2 regions of the Streptomyces sp. NPDC002566 genome follow, and region 2 is predicted to be linked to the other one. Evidence: predicted binding sites of a transcription regulator. Region 2 holds the regulator's gene; the other holds the start of a gene.
The links. The regulator HspR, encoded in region 2, represses chaperone genes until heat shock. The targets are predictions, from matches to a motif close to TTGAGNNNNNNNNNCTCAA.
Positions count from the first base shown of each region.

Region 1: the regulator HspR is predicted to act here: its motif matches at 3,083-3,101, upstream of lon (endopeptidase La).

Region 1 is NZ_JBIARD010000004.1:125,662-132,054, reverse strand. Features, by position in the region: gene ACFYXA_RS17795 (hypothetical protein) at 1-950, opposite strand, end outside; gene ACFYXA_RS17790 (RNA polymerase sigma factor) at 947-1,582, opposite strand; gene ACFYXA_RS17785 (DUF5954 family protein) at 1,933-2,952, opposite strand; gene lon (endopeptidase La) at 3,124-5,547, shown strand; gene ACFYXA_RS17775 (MarR family winged helix-turn-helix transcriptional regulator) at 5,810-6,283, shown strand; gene ACFYXA_RS17770 (protein phosphatase 2C domain-containing protein) at 6,303-6,393, opposite strand, start outside.
Region 2 is NZ_JBIARD010000006.1:443,181-449,573, reverse strand. Features, by position in the region: gene ACFYXA_RS26190 (hypothetical protein) at 1-990, shown strand, start outside; gene ACFYXA_RS26185 (hypothetical protein) at 987-1,634, shown strand; gene ACFYXA_RS26180 (WhiB family transcriptional regulator) at 1,768-3,264, shown strand; gene ACFYXA_RS26175 (hypothetical protein) at 3,287-3,550, shown strand; gene ACFYXA_RS26170 (heat shock protein transcriptional repressor HspR) at 3,690-4,142, opposite strand; gene dnaJ (molecular chaperone DnaJ) at 4,148-5,326, opposite strand; gene grpE (nucleotide exchange factor GrpE) at 5,360-6,013, opposite strand; gene dnaK (molecular chaperone DnaK) at 6,010-6,393, opposite strand, start outside.

The sequences.
Region 1 (6,393 bases), on a different contig from region 2:
AGGAGCCGTCCGAAGTGGGCGGCGACCTCGGTCAGCTCGTCCTTCCGCGCCGCGCGGTCGTCGGACAGGCAGACCGCCGGCACGCCGGTGGAGCAGCGGACGGCGATGGTTCCGACGCCCGCGCCGACGGCGCCCATGCGCAGCGGATCGAGCAGGGTGAGCGGCAGCAGACAGGCGACCAGGAAGACGGCGGACCCCCACAGTCTCGCCCGCAGCGCCAGGATCGTCGCCGCCGAGAGCCCGAGCGCCCCCAGGGTGACCCAGGGCAGCCAGCCCGGGACGAGCCCGTCCGTCCAGCCGGACCAGGGGTGCCCGGGCACCTCGGGCCCGACGTAGGGCCGGTCGGAGGGGAAATCGAAGCCGAGCACGTCACCGCCGTTGGAGACCATGAGCGGCCACAGGGCCGCCACTCCCACGAGCAGCGGCACGATCCGCAGCGGCAGGAGCGCGCCCAGGATGTGCGCCGTGCCCGTGGCGCCGGCCAGCACGAGCAGCGCGTGGAGCGCCGGCGCGAACGGCGGACGCCCTCCGGTGGCGGTCGGCCAGGTCACGGCCAGCATGCCCACGATGCCCAGGCCGAGGACGGCGGTCGGCCACAGCAGGGACGGCGCGAGGGACAGCAGGGCCCTGGTCCAGGGTCCGCGCGCGGCGCTGTCCCCGACCCATTCGGCGCCGGCCCGCGGTTCCGTGCCGCCGTGCCAGCAGCCGATCGCCATGGCGAAAGGGGTGAGCTGGAGCAGGCTCATATGGATGGTCCGCGCCGCTCCGAACCAGTCGCCGTCGAGCCGGCCGGACGAGTCGGTGACCAGGAGGCACAGCAGCGCGGCGAGGACGGCCGCGCCCACGGGCCAGATCCCGCGCACCAAACGCACGCGTACGACATCACGCCGGCCGCCGCCGGCAGCGGTGCGGGACGCCGGGGTCGCCGCGTCCTCCTTCGTCGTCGTCACTCCGCTCCCTCCCAGTGACCGCTGTCGGGCGAGGCCGCGTCCCGGGGCGCTTCCCCGGTCCCCGTCAGCAGCCGGGTGCGCATCCCCTCCCGGCCGCGGTGGGCCAGGGCCTTGACCGTGCCCTCGGGCACGTCGAGGTGCCGGGCGGTCTGGGCGACGGTGAGCTCGTGGACGTAGCGCAGCTCCATGACCAGGCGTTGCCGCGCCGGCAGATCGGCCAGCGCGGCGTCCAGGTCGGTCCAGCGCACGGAGGAGGCGAGCAGGCAGTCCTCCGCGGACGGGGCCACGGCGGCGTCCGGGGCGAGGCCGTCGCGGGCGGCACGGGCGGCGAGCGCCCGGGACCGCCCGCGGGCGCGCACCAGGTCGACGGCACGGCACACGGCGATCCGCAGCAGCCAGCCCGCGGCGTTGCCCTCGCGGAAGCAGGAGGCCGTCCGCCACGCGGACAGGAACGCGTCCTGCACCGCGTCCTCCGCCGTCTCGACCGGGAAGCCGTGGTTGACGAGGTACGTGAACAGGAAGCCGGCGTGACGGGCGAACAGCTCGGAGAGCGCCTCCGTGCTGCCCTGCGCCATGGCCCGCACCAGGCGGGCGTCACAGTCGGAGGGACCGCCCGGGGCGGGTGCCTCCACCGGGGCGGGAATGTCGCCCGAGCCGGCGGCTTCCGGTTCTTCGCCCGCGGAGGGACCTTCAGGTGGCAGCGGGGGGCCGGTGCAGAACCGGCACCCGGGGCAAGCGGTCATGCGCCCTCGGCGGTGGTCGTGGTCGTCAGTCAAGGCCGTTGCGTTCCCGGAGGCGGCCGCCCGTGGCATCACACGACCTACACCGATGCGCGAGGCACATGAGGTTGCGGTCGGAGGGGAACGGCGTGCGGGCAGTGGGAGCATTCGGCCGGCGCGCACGCGCCCGCGCACCACCCCTCGCGTCGCGCACGCCCCCCGACGCCCAGCGCACGCCCGCTCTTGTCCCGTCCCGGCGGACGTCAGTCGTCGTGCACCACCGTCCCGTCCTCGTGCAGGGTCGGGTGCAGCTTCATCGGGCCGTAGTCGTCGAGGTCGGACGAGCGGGGCGGCTCGGGGCCGTCCGGGCCCATGCGGACCATCCGCTCCACCCTGCAGATCCGGAACAGCCGGTCCTCCACACGGGCCTCGTCGGCGCGGCCCGCCGCCCGGTACGCCTCGGCCGCGCGCGCGTACACGGCCTTCCTCGCCTCGTCGAAGCCGTACAGCAGGGCCCAGAAGCGGGCCATCCCGTCGTGCAGCAGCCGGCGGGCCTCGTGCGGGGTGGCCATGAGGGCGCCGTGCGGGGTCCAGCCCGTGCCGTCGTGCTCGGCCACCGAGAAGCCGACGGGAAGACAGACGACGTCGGGGTGCGTCAGCACCGCGCGCGCGGAGCCCTCCCGCACGTCGGCCGGGTAGCGGGAGCCCGTGTAGGCGAAGTCCCGCAGCCCCAGCCGCAGGGCGCCCGCCATCGGCCCCTCGTCGCGGGCCGGGTCGAGGACGAACCCCAGGTCGGGGGAGGGGGTGTCGTCCCGGCCGTCCCACAGGGGCGCGGCCGGCTCCGGGTCGGTCGGGCGGGGCGGCTCCAGCCCGTCGTCCCCCATGCGCGCGAACTCGTCGCCGCGCACGACCCGGTAGCGCACGCCCAGCGCCGTCACCTCGTCGGCCGGCTCCCGCTCCAGCACCCGCACCGCGCTCAGCAGTTCCCGGCGGACGGCCGGGTCGTCGGTGTCGTCCTTCGCCTTGAACCACAGGTGGGAGTTGAGGCCGTCACGGGCCTGCTGCGGGGTGCCGTTCACGACCGGCTTGAGCAGCCGCCAGCGCGGGTCGCCGGCGGAGGTGTCCTGCGCCGCGACACCGAAGACGGGCCCGCGCGGGGCGAGGTCCGGGTAGCGCCGGGACGCCTCCACGGCGTCCGCCTCCATCACCCAGGCGACGGGGTCGTCCCGGCGGACCAGCTCCGCGTGCAGGGCGTCGAGCCGTTGCTTCCAGTCATCGGTCATGTGCGCATTGTGCTGTCGGGGCGGGTCCGGTTCGGCGGGAACGCCGGAAATGGGGGCGGGGGAGGCGGGGGAGGTGATCGCCCACAGCGAACGCGGGCCGGTAGGGGGAACATCCGGGGGCCGCCGTGCATTGAGTCGGCATAACTCAACTTGACTGCCGAAGGGGAGATCATGGCTGCTGAGTCCACAGCGTTCACACCGCTCACCCTGCCCGTGCTGCCGCTCGACGACGAAGTGGTGCTGCCCGGGATGGTGGTTCCGCTCGACCTCAACGACGCCGACGTGCGCGCCGCGGTGGAGGCCGCCCAGGCCGCCGCCCGGTCCGAGCCCGGCAAGCCCAGGGTCCTGCTGGTGCCGCGCATCGACGGGACCTACGCGAGCACCGGCGTGCTCGGCACCGTCGAACAGGTCGGCCGGCTGGCCGACGGAGACCCGGGCGCACTGATCCGGGGCCGCGGCCGCGTGCGCATCGGCGCCGGCACCACCGGCCCCGGGGCGGCGCTGTGGGTCGAGGGCACCCGCATCGACGAGCAGACGCCCGAGCCGCTCCCCGGCCATGTCACGGAACTGGTCAAGGAGTACAAGGCCCTGGCCACCGCCTGGCTGCGCAAGCGCGGCGCCTGGCAGGTCGTCGACCGCGTCCAGGCCATCGACGACGTCTCCGCGCTCGCCGACAACTCCGGGTACTCGCCGTTCCTCACCACCGAGCAGAAGGTGGAGCTGCTGGAGACCGCGGACCCCGTGGCCCGGCTGAAGCTGGCCGTACGCCAGCTGCGCGACCACCTCGCCGAGCAGGACGTCGCCGAGACCATCGCCAAGGACGTCCAGGAGGGCGTCGACAAGCAGCAGCGCGAGTTCCTCCTGCGGCGGCAGCTGGAAGCCGTGCGCAAGGAGCTGCGCGAGCTGAACGGCGAGGAGCAGGGCGAGGAGTCCGACGACTACCGCGCGCGCGTGGAGGCCGCCGACCTGCCCGAGAAGGTCCGCGAGGCCGCCCTCAAGGAGGTCGACAAGCTGGAGCGGGCGAGCGACCAGTCGCCCGAGGGCTCCTGGATCCGCACCTGGCTGGACACCGTCCTCGAACTCCCCTGGAGCAAGAGGACCGAGGACGCCTACGACATCCAGGGCGCCCGGGCCGTCCTCGACGCCGAGCACGCCGGCCTGGACGACGTGAAGGAGCGGATCACCGAGTACCTCGCGGTGCGCAAGCGGCGCGGCGACCGCGGCCTCGGCGTCGTCGGCGGGCGGCGCGGGGGCGCCGTCCTCGCGCTCGTCGGCCCGCCCGGCGTGGGCAAGACCTCGCTCGGCGAGTCCGTCGCGCACGCCATGGGGCGCGAGTTCGTCCGGGTCGCCCTCGGCGGCGTCCGGGACGAGGCCGAGATCCGCGGCCACCGGCGCACCTACGTCGGCGCGCTGCCCGGCCGGATCGTCCGCGCCATCAAGGAGGCCGGGTCGATGAACCCGGTGGTCCTGCTGGACGAGATCGACAAGGTGGGCTCGGACTTCCGGGGCGACCCGGCCGCCGCCCTCCTCGAGGTCCTGGACCCGGCGCAGAACCACACCTTCCGCGACCACTACCTGGAGGTCGAACTCGACCTCAGCGACGTGGTGTTCCTCGCCACCGCCAACGTGCTCGAAGCCATCCCCGAGGCCCTGCTCGACCGGATGGAGCTGGTCCGCCTCGACGGCTACACCGAGGACGAGAAGGTCGTCATCGCGCGTGACCACCTGCTCCCGCGCCAGCTGGAGCGGGCCGGCCTCGACGCCGACGAGGTGACCCTCGACGAGAGCGCGCTGCGCAAGCTGGCCGGCGAGTACACGCGCGAGGCGGGCGTGCGCAACCTGGAGCGGTCCGTTGCGCGGCTGCTGCGCAAGATCGCCGCCCAGCACGAACTGGGCGAGCGGGAACTGCCCTTCACCGTCACCGAGGGCGACCTGCGCGGCCTCATCGGCCGGCCGCACCATGTGCCCGAGTCCGCCCAGGACCCGGCCGAGCGGCGGACGGCGGTGCCCGGTGTGGCGACCGGCCTCGCGGTCACCGGCGCGGGCGGCGACGTGCTGTACGTGGAGGCGTCCCTCGCCGACCCGGAGACGGGCGCGGCGGGACTGACCCTGACGGGACAGCTGGGAGACGTGATGAAGGAGTCGGCGCAGATCGCGCTGAGCTTCCTGCGCAGCCACGGGGCCGAGCTGGAACTGCCGGTGGCCGACCTGAAGGACCGGGGCGCGCACATCCACTTCCCGGCGGGCGCGGTCCCCAAGGACGGCCCGAGCGCGGGCATCACCATGACGACGGCCCTCGCGTCGCTGCTGTCGGGGCGGCTGGTCCGCACGGACGTGGCGATGACCGGCGAGGTCTCCCTGACCGGGCGGGTCCTGCCGATCGGCGGTGTGAAGCAGAAGCTGCTCGCCGCGCACCGGGCGGGAGTGACCACCGTGATCATCCCCAAGCGCAACGAGCCCGACCTGGACGACGTCCCCGCGGGGGTGCTGGACAAGCTCGACGTCCACACCGTCACCGACGTCCGCCAGGTCCTGGAACTGGCGCTCGCGCCCGCCGTGGACGGCGCGACGCCCGAGGTCCCGGTCGCGGCGTGACGGACGCGGCCGGACGAGGCGGGCCCGGCTTCCTGAGGGAGGTCCGGGTCCGTCCGGTACGGCGCGGGTCCCGGCTTCCTGAGGGAGGCCCGGGCCCGTCCGGCGCGGCGCGGCCAGGAGGCAACTACGCACGTAGAATCAGGTCCGAGACCGGATCAGGAGTGCTGACGTGCACGAGGACGGACACGCGATCGGACACACGAACGCGGAAGCAGACGCGAAGGCGGGCGCGGGCGGGAGCACCGGGCGCCCCGAGGACGCGGTGGACCCGGGACACCCCGGAACCGGCACACCGCCGCGCGGGGTGGACCAGGAGTTCCTGTCCCTGGAGCGCGAGCTGACGGTCCTGCTGCGCCGCGCCCGCGCCAGCCAGGGGGAGATGGCCCGCGAGGTCCACCCCGACCTGGAGTCCGCCGCGTACGGCCTGCTGGTGCGGCTGGAGGAGTGCGGCCGGCAGCGCGCGACCGAGCTCGCCGCCTACATCGGCATCGGCAAGGCCACCATGTCCCGGCAGCTGCGCGCCCTGGAACACCTCGGGCTCGTCGCCCGCGAGCCCGACCCGGCCGACGGGCGCGCCTGGCTGGTCGACCTCACCGAGGAGGGCCGCACCCGGGTCGGCCGCGTCCGCGAGGCCCGCCGCGGCCGGTACGTCACCCAGCTGTCCCACTGGGAGCGCGCCGAGGTGGCCGAACTGGCCCGCCTCCTCAACCAGCTCAACCGGGGCATGGCCAGGTAGCCCGCCGCCGGGCCGCCGTTCACAGCTCCGCGTACACCGCCGTGGCGTCGTCATGGCGCTTGCCGCGGCCGAGGAAGACGCGTTCCTCGGCCGCGCGTTCCAGTTCCCGC
Region 2 (6,393 bases):
AGGGAGGGTGCTCGGGAAATCGCCCGTCGTCTGGAGGCTGAACGTGAGGCCGGCGGCTTTCCGTCGGTCAAGGAGTACATCGCGGCCCTTACGAAGGATCCGCAGGGCGTTGCCCCCGCCGACGGCACGCAACCCACCAGCGCCTTCTGGTCACACGGGACACCCCACGCCGAGGCGCCCCCGAACTGGCTGGGCGAGAACTTCCTCGACAATCGCTACGTCGCCGAAGCCTGGGCCGTTTCACAGAACAAGCGCAGTCCCGGCTCCGCCCAGACTCTCGAGACGACGGACGGCGGCCGTCGGCTGAACGCGATGTACCTCTTCCAGGACTCGGTCCGCAATGCCCTCGGTGGCGACGAGCAGGGCTACACGTACGAGTGGGCACGCGACTGCTGGGGCGACATCTCGCAGACCTACGCCGAAGCCGCCCAGGGCCCCGTCGTGGTCTTCGCCGAGACCGCCCACACACGATCGATCCTCTACAAAAGTGAGCTCCCCACCCTGCAGGCCAACCAGTATGTCGGCGTGGAGGAAGTCCACTTCGCCTACAGCGCCCCGCAGGGATGGTCGCAAGAGGCGCGGGACGAACTCGGCACGGACGCGGTGCGCGCCCAGGTCCAGGTCGACGACCCGACCCTCCCGCACTACGTCGATCCAGCGACGTACGCGACGCAGGATCCGGTCGCCCGCAAGGCCGCACTCGAGGCTGAATGCGCCTCGGTAGCAGACGAGCGCGAGCAACGAGCCGCCGAGAGAGCGACGAACACCTCGACAGAAGCGGTGGCGCCAAAGGCTCCTGAAGCCGAGGCACCGGCGAGGGAAACACCGGAGCAGACAGCGAAACCGCATGCTTCCCTGCCCGTCTGGCAGTTGGGCTTCAAGCCCACCCCCGTCAAAGCCGAAGCCGCCCCGACCGCGTCCGCCGCCGAGTCGAAGGCCCCGCCCTCCCCCGACCTCGGCAGACAAGCCACCGGCACGGGGCTGGGATGAGCGCGAAAGGAAGGTCCACGCAGCGGGCCGCTCCGCCCGCCGGGAGGCGGGTCCGTCTCGTTCGGCGTTTCCTTCGCCAGGAACCGAACGACTCCTGGGCCACCCGCCTGCTCCCGCGTCTCGTCTTCGGACTCGCCGCCGCCTACACGCTCTTCGCCATCGCCTCCCAGAGCGGCTCCAGCTTCGTCACCGTCTGTGGCCTGCTCGCCCTCGGCGGCGTCCTGTGGCTGCTGCGCCGTCGTGGGCAGCTGCTGCTCGCCCTCGGCACGACGATCCTCACCGCCGCCTTCACCGGCTACTTCTCCGCGGTGGGCGACTCGGCCCGGATGAGCACCAGTGCCACCGTCACCGGACAGGCCGCCTTCGGTTACTGGGCGCTCGCCGGCATGGCTCTCCTCGGCGCATGGATGGTGAAGGAACACCCGGGCCGGCGCGGGGTCACCGTATGCATCGCGGATGTGATCCTCGTCATCGTCTCCGCCGTCGGCATGATCTGGCCGCAGGCCGGAGTCCCGCTCGGATTCCTGGGCGTCATCGGCGTGTTGGCGGCCCGCGGCAAGGGCGCGAAAGCGGTTACGACCCGTGCCCACAAGGCCGTCGCCCTTCTCCGTCGTCGCAACGCCACTGACTCAAAGGACAGTTGAGGCCCCCGTGAACATTTGGTCTCGTCACTGTGCCAGATCCGTACGTGCTTTGCAGATGCGTTGCACGGCATTGACGGATCGAACTAGAGTCCACCCGCATCAGGCATTACCACGGGGGACTACACACATGCGTATGGCCAGCCATACGGCGCTGCCCGCGCGTCCACCGCGCGGGCCTGCACGGGGGGCTCACACGGGTCGCACAGCCGACGCCGCCCTGCCCTGCCAGCGCCGCCCGGACGTGTTCCAGCACCCGCTGCTGGAACCGTCGACCGACCTGCCCGACAGCTCACCCGCACTGCGCCGCCGGCACCTCGTCCTGTCCCGCACGGCCCGTGACCTGTGCGCTTCCTGCCCGCTGTGGGCCGAGTGCCTCCAGGACGCCGTCGTCCACGCCGAGCCGTACGGCTACGCGGCCGCGACCACGCTGGAGGACCGCCGCTGGATCCGCCGCACGCTCGGCATCGGCGACGCCGCGGGCGACCTCCCCACCCCGCCGGCGCCCGAGGACCGCGGAGCCGGCCCGGAAGCCGCAACCGGCACCGGGGACCCCTCCCGCCGACTGATGCGCCTGCGCTCGCGCACCACCGACCCGGCGGCCCGCCACCCATCCGAACACGGGTGGCCCGAAATCGACGCCATCCTCGACGCGTTCGACATCCGGCAGGAGCAACTGGCGGCGCAAAGAAGGGCGTTGCGTCGTACCCTGTCCGCAATTCCCACCCCGTTGCACGAGCACACCGGCACACAGCCGACGTATCGACCCGCCCCGCCCCCGTCACCACAACTCGAAAGCAGGACACAGGACATGGCAGCGGCCGAGTCCGGGCAACGGATCGCCTTCTCGTACGAGGATCCCGCCCAGGCCGTACGACAGACCCTGCTCGGCCCGCTGATCCGCTCCGCCCTGCCCGCCCTCACCAGTCTCGAACAGCTCGCCACGATGCTGACGAGCGTCCCCGGCGGGGACGTCACTCCCGAACTCCTCCGGGACGTCCGCGCCGTACGGCGCGCCGTGGCGGAGCTGGCCCCCTGCGACACGGCCGGCCCCGACGCCACCACGGAGGCCGCGCCCCTGCGCACTCTCACCGGCTCCGTCTCCGTCGAGCTCGCGGCCACCGACCCGGTGGCGGCGCTGCGCCGCGACTTCCTCGAGCCCCTCCTGCGCGAACTGGCCGCCTCCCTCACCAACATCGAGAAGGTCGCGACCATGCTGGCCGCCACCGAGGACGCCGACGGCCCGGGCCTTGAGCCCCTTCGTACGGCCCTGCGCGGCCTGCGCACCCACCTTCCGGCCGCCCCCGGCGTGCCGTCCGGCTCCCCCGGCCGGGTCGCGGCCGCCCCACCGCACCGCCGTCCGGCCACCGCGCCCAGCATCCGCGCCGCCGTGGAGACGGCCGTGGCCACCTTCCCCGGCCCGTTCTCCGCCCGGGACGTGCTGCGCGCCCTGCCGCCCGGCGTCTACGGCGACCCTTCGAAGACGATCAGCAACGTCCTCTCCTCCATGGTCAAGTCCGGTCGCCTGCGACGCCTCGCCCGGGGCACGTACGCTCGCACCGTCGCCGTCCCCGACCACGCTCTGCCCGACCCGGCCGCACGGCCCGGTCAGGACCAGGCGAAGAGCGCCTGAGCCGGAAGGAACCCGGAACCCGATGACCGAACCGACCACCCCGCCGCCGCCGCCGGCCACGGCGGACGCCCAGGTGCACGTCTTCTCCCCCAACGCCGGCCTGGTCGACGGCGTACCGGTCACCGCCCCGCCCTACGGCGACATCCAGGAGGTCATTCTCTCGATCCTCCAGCAACGCGCCCAGCAGCTGGGTGCCCCCACCCCCGCCACCATCACCGACAACCGCTACGGCGGCGCCATCCGCCTCCTGATCCACCCGGACGGATCGACGGAACAACTCACCTGACGAGTCCGCCAGTTCGCCCGAGGATCGCCTACTCGACCAGCGTGAGAACGGCGGCAACGCCAGGGGGTTCCTCTCGGCGGTGTTCGACGCGCGCAAGCACAAACGAAAGGGCCGGGAGGCTTGTCGCCTCCCGGCCCTTTCAGTCGGTCTGTTGCTGGCGCTTCGGGCGCCACACCACCAGCGCGCTGGTCTGCTGTACCTCCTGGTACGGCACCAGGTCGCGGCGGTACGAGGCGTGTACCGCGGCCTCTCGTTGCTGCATGGCCGCCGCCGCGCCGTCCAGGGCCGACTGGAGTTCGGCCACCCGGGACTGCAGTGCGGCGACCTGGTTCTCCAGTTCGATGATCCGCTTGATGCCGGCCAGGTTGATGCCCTCGTCCTGCGACAACTGCTGCACAGTGCGCAGCAGTTCGATGTCGCGGGCCGAGTAGCGGCGGCCCCGGCCGGCGGTGCGGTCGGGGGAGACCAGGCCCAGGCGGTCGTACTGGCGCAGGGTCTGCGGGTGCAGGCCGGAGAGCTGGGCCGCTACCGAGATGACGTAGACCGGGGTCTCCTCGGTCAGCTCATACGGGTTGCGCCGACGGCCGTCCATGCCTCTCATGCTCCCTTCGCCGCCTCGAACAGCTCCGTCCGCGGATCCTCCTCCGCGGTCGCCTCGCGATACGCCTCCAGTGCGTCACGAGCCTTCCCCGACAGGTCCTTGGGAACACTCACCTCCACGGTGACCAGGAGGTCGCCGCGGGTGCCGTCCTTGCGGACCGCGCCCTTGCCCCGCGCGCGCATGGTGCGCCCGTTGGGCGTGCCGGGCGGCAGCTTCAGCGTCAGCGAAGGACCGCCCAGGGTGGGCACCTTGATCTCGCCGCCGAGCGCCGCCTCTGTGAACGTCACCGGCACGGTCACCGTCAGGTTGTCGTCCTTGCGGCCGAAGACCGGGTGGGAGCCGACGTGGACGGCGACGTACAGGTCACCCGCCGGGCCGCCGCGCTCGCCGGGGGCGCCCTTGCCGCGCAGCCGGATGCGCTGCCCGTCGGTGACGCCCGCGGGGATGCGGACCTGCATCGTGCGGGAGGACTTGGCGCGGCCGCTGCCCGAGCACTCCGTGCAGGGGTGCTCGGCGATCAGACCGCGGCCCTTGCAGTCCGGGCAGGGGTCGGTGAGGGAGAACCCGCCGCCCGAGCCGCGCGCCACCTGCCCGGTGCCCACGCAGGTCGGGCACACGCGCGGTGTGCCGTTCTTGTCGCCGGTGCCGGAGCAGGCCTTGCACGGGGACTGGGAGGTCATGCGCAACGGGACCGTCGCGCCCTCGATCGCCTCGGTGAAGCTGAGGGTGACCTCGGTGTCGATGTCCTGTCCGCGCCGGGGTTGCGTGCGCGTCCCCGCGGTGCCGCCGCGGTTGAACAGTCCCCCGAAGACGTCACCGAGCCCGCCGCCGAAGCCGCCGGCGCCTCCCCCTCCGCCCTGGGCGCCCCCGAAGAGGTCGCCCAGGTCGAAGTTGAAGCTGCCGCCGGCGGCGCCGGGACCCGGACGGAAGCCGCCGTTTCCGAAGAGGGCGTGTGCCTCGTCGTACTCCTTGCGCTTCTTGGGGTCGCCGAGGACGTCGTTCGCCTCGGAGATCTCCTTGAAGCGCTCCTCAGCCTTGACGTTTCCCTTGTTGGCGTCCGGGTGGAACTCGCGGGCGAGCTTCCGGTACGCCTTCTTGATCTCGGCCTCGGTGGCGTCCTTGGGGACGCCGAGGACCTTGTAGTAGTCCTTCTCGATGAAGTCCTTGGTGCTCATCCTCGACGCCCCTCCTTCCGTGTCGGTTCAAGCTCAGCCCTCGTCCGGGCCACCGCTCTCCTTGTCGTCGGACTTCTCGGCGTCCTCGGCCTTGACCGTCTGGGCGCCGGGCTGGGGTTCGGCCACCGCCACCCGCGCGGGGCGGATGGTGCGCTCGCCGATCCGGTACCCGGGCTGCAGAATCGCCACGCACGTCGTCTCGGTGACGTCCGGCGCGTAGCTGTGCATCAAGGCTTCGTGGATCGTCGGGTCGAAGGGCTCGCCCTCCTTGCCGAACTGCTGCAGGCCCATCTTCGCCGCGACGGTCTCCAGCGACTCGGCGACCGACTTGAAGCCGCCGACGAGTTCGCCGTGTTCCCGCGCGCGGCCGATGTCGTCGAGCACGGGCAGGAGCTCGGTCAGGAGGTTCGCGATGGCGATCTCCTTGACCGCGATCCGGTCGCGCTCGACCCGGCGGCGGTAGTTCTGGTACTCGGCCTGGAGGCGCTGGAGGTCCGCGGTGCGCTCGCCGAGCGCGGTGCGCACCTGGTCCAGCTGGGCCACCAGTCCGGCTGTCTGGTTCGCGTCCCCGGCCGGGGCCGTCCCCTCCGCGTCAGCGGTGGAGTCGGCCTTCGGCTCGGCGTCGTCGGGGGTGGCGCCGGAGGGGACGTCGGGCTTCTCGTCGAAGCCCGGGGTCTCCTCCGTCACGCGGCACCGTCCTTGCGCTCGTCGTCCACGATCTCGGCGTCGACGACGTCGTCGTCGGCGGCCTTGGCGCCCTCGCCCGCGGCACCCTCGGGGCCGCCCGCGCCCTGCGCGGCCTGGGCGTCGGCGTACATGGCCTGACCCAGCTTCTGCGAGACGGCGGCGACCTTCTCGGTGGCCGTGCGGATCTCGGCGGTGTCCTCGCCCTTGAGCTTCTCCTTCAGCTCGGCGACGGCGCCCTCGACCTCGGTCTTGATCTCGCCGGGAACCTTGTCCTCGTTGTCCTTGAGGAACTTCTCGGTCTGGTAGACCAGCTGCTCGCCCTGGTTGCGGGCCTCGGCGGCCTCGCGGCGGCGGTGGTCCTCCTCCGCGTACTGCTCGGC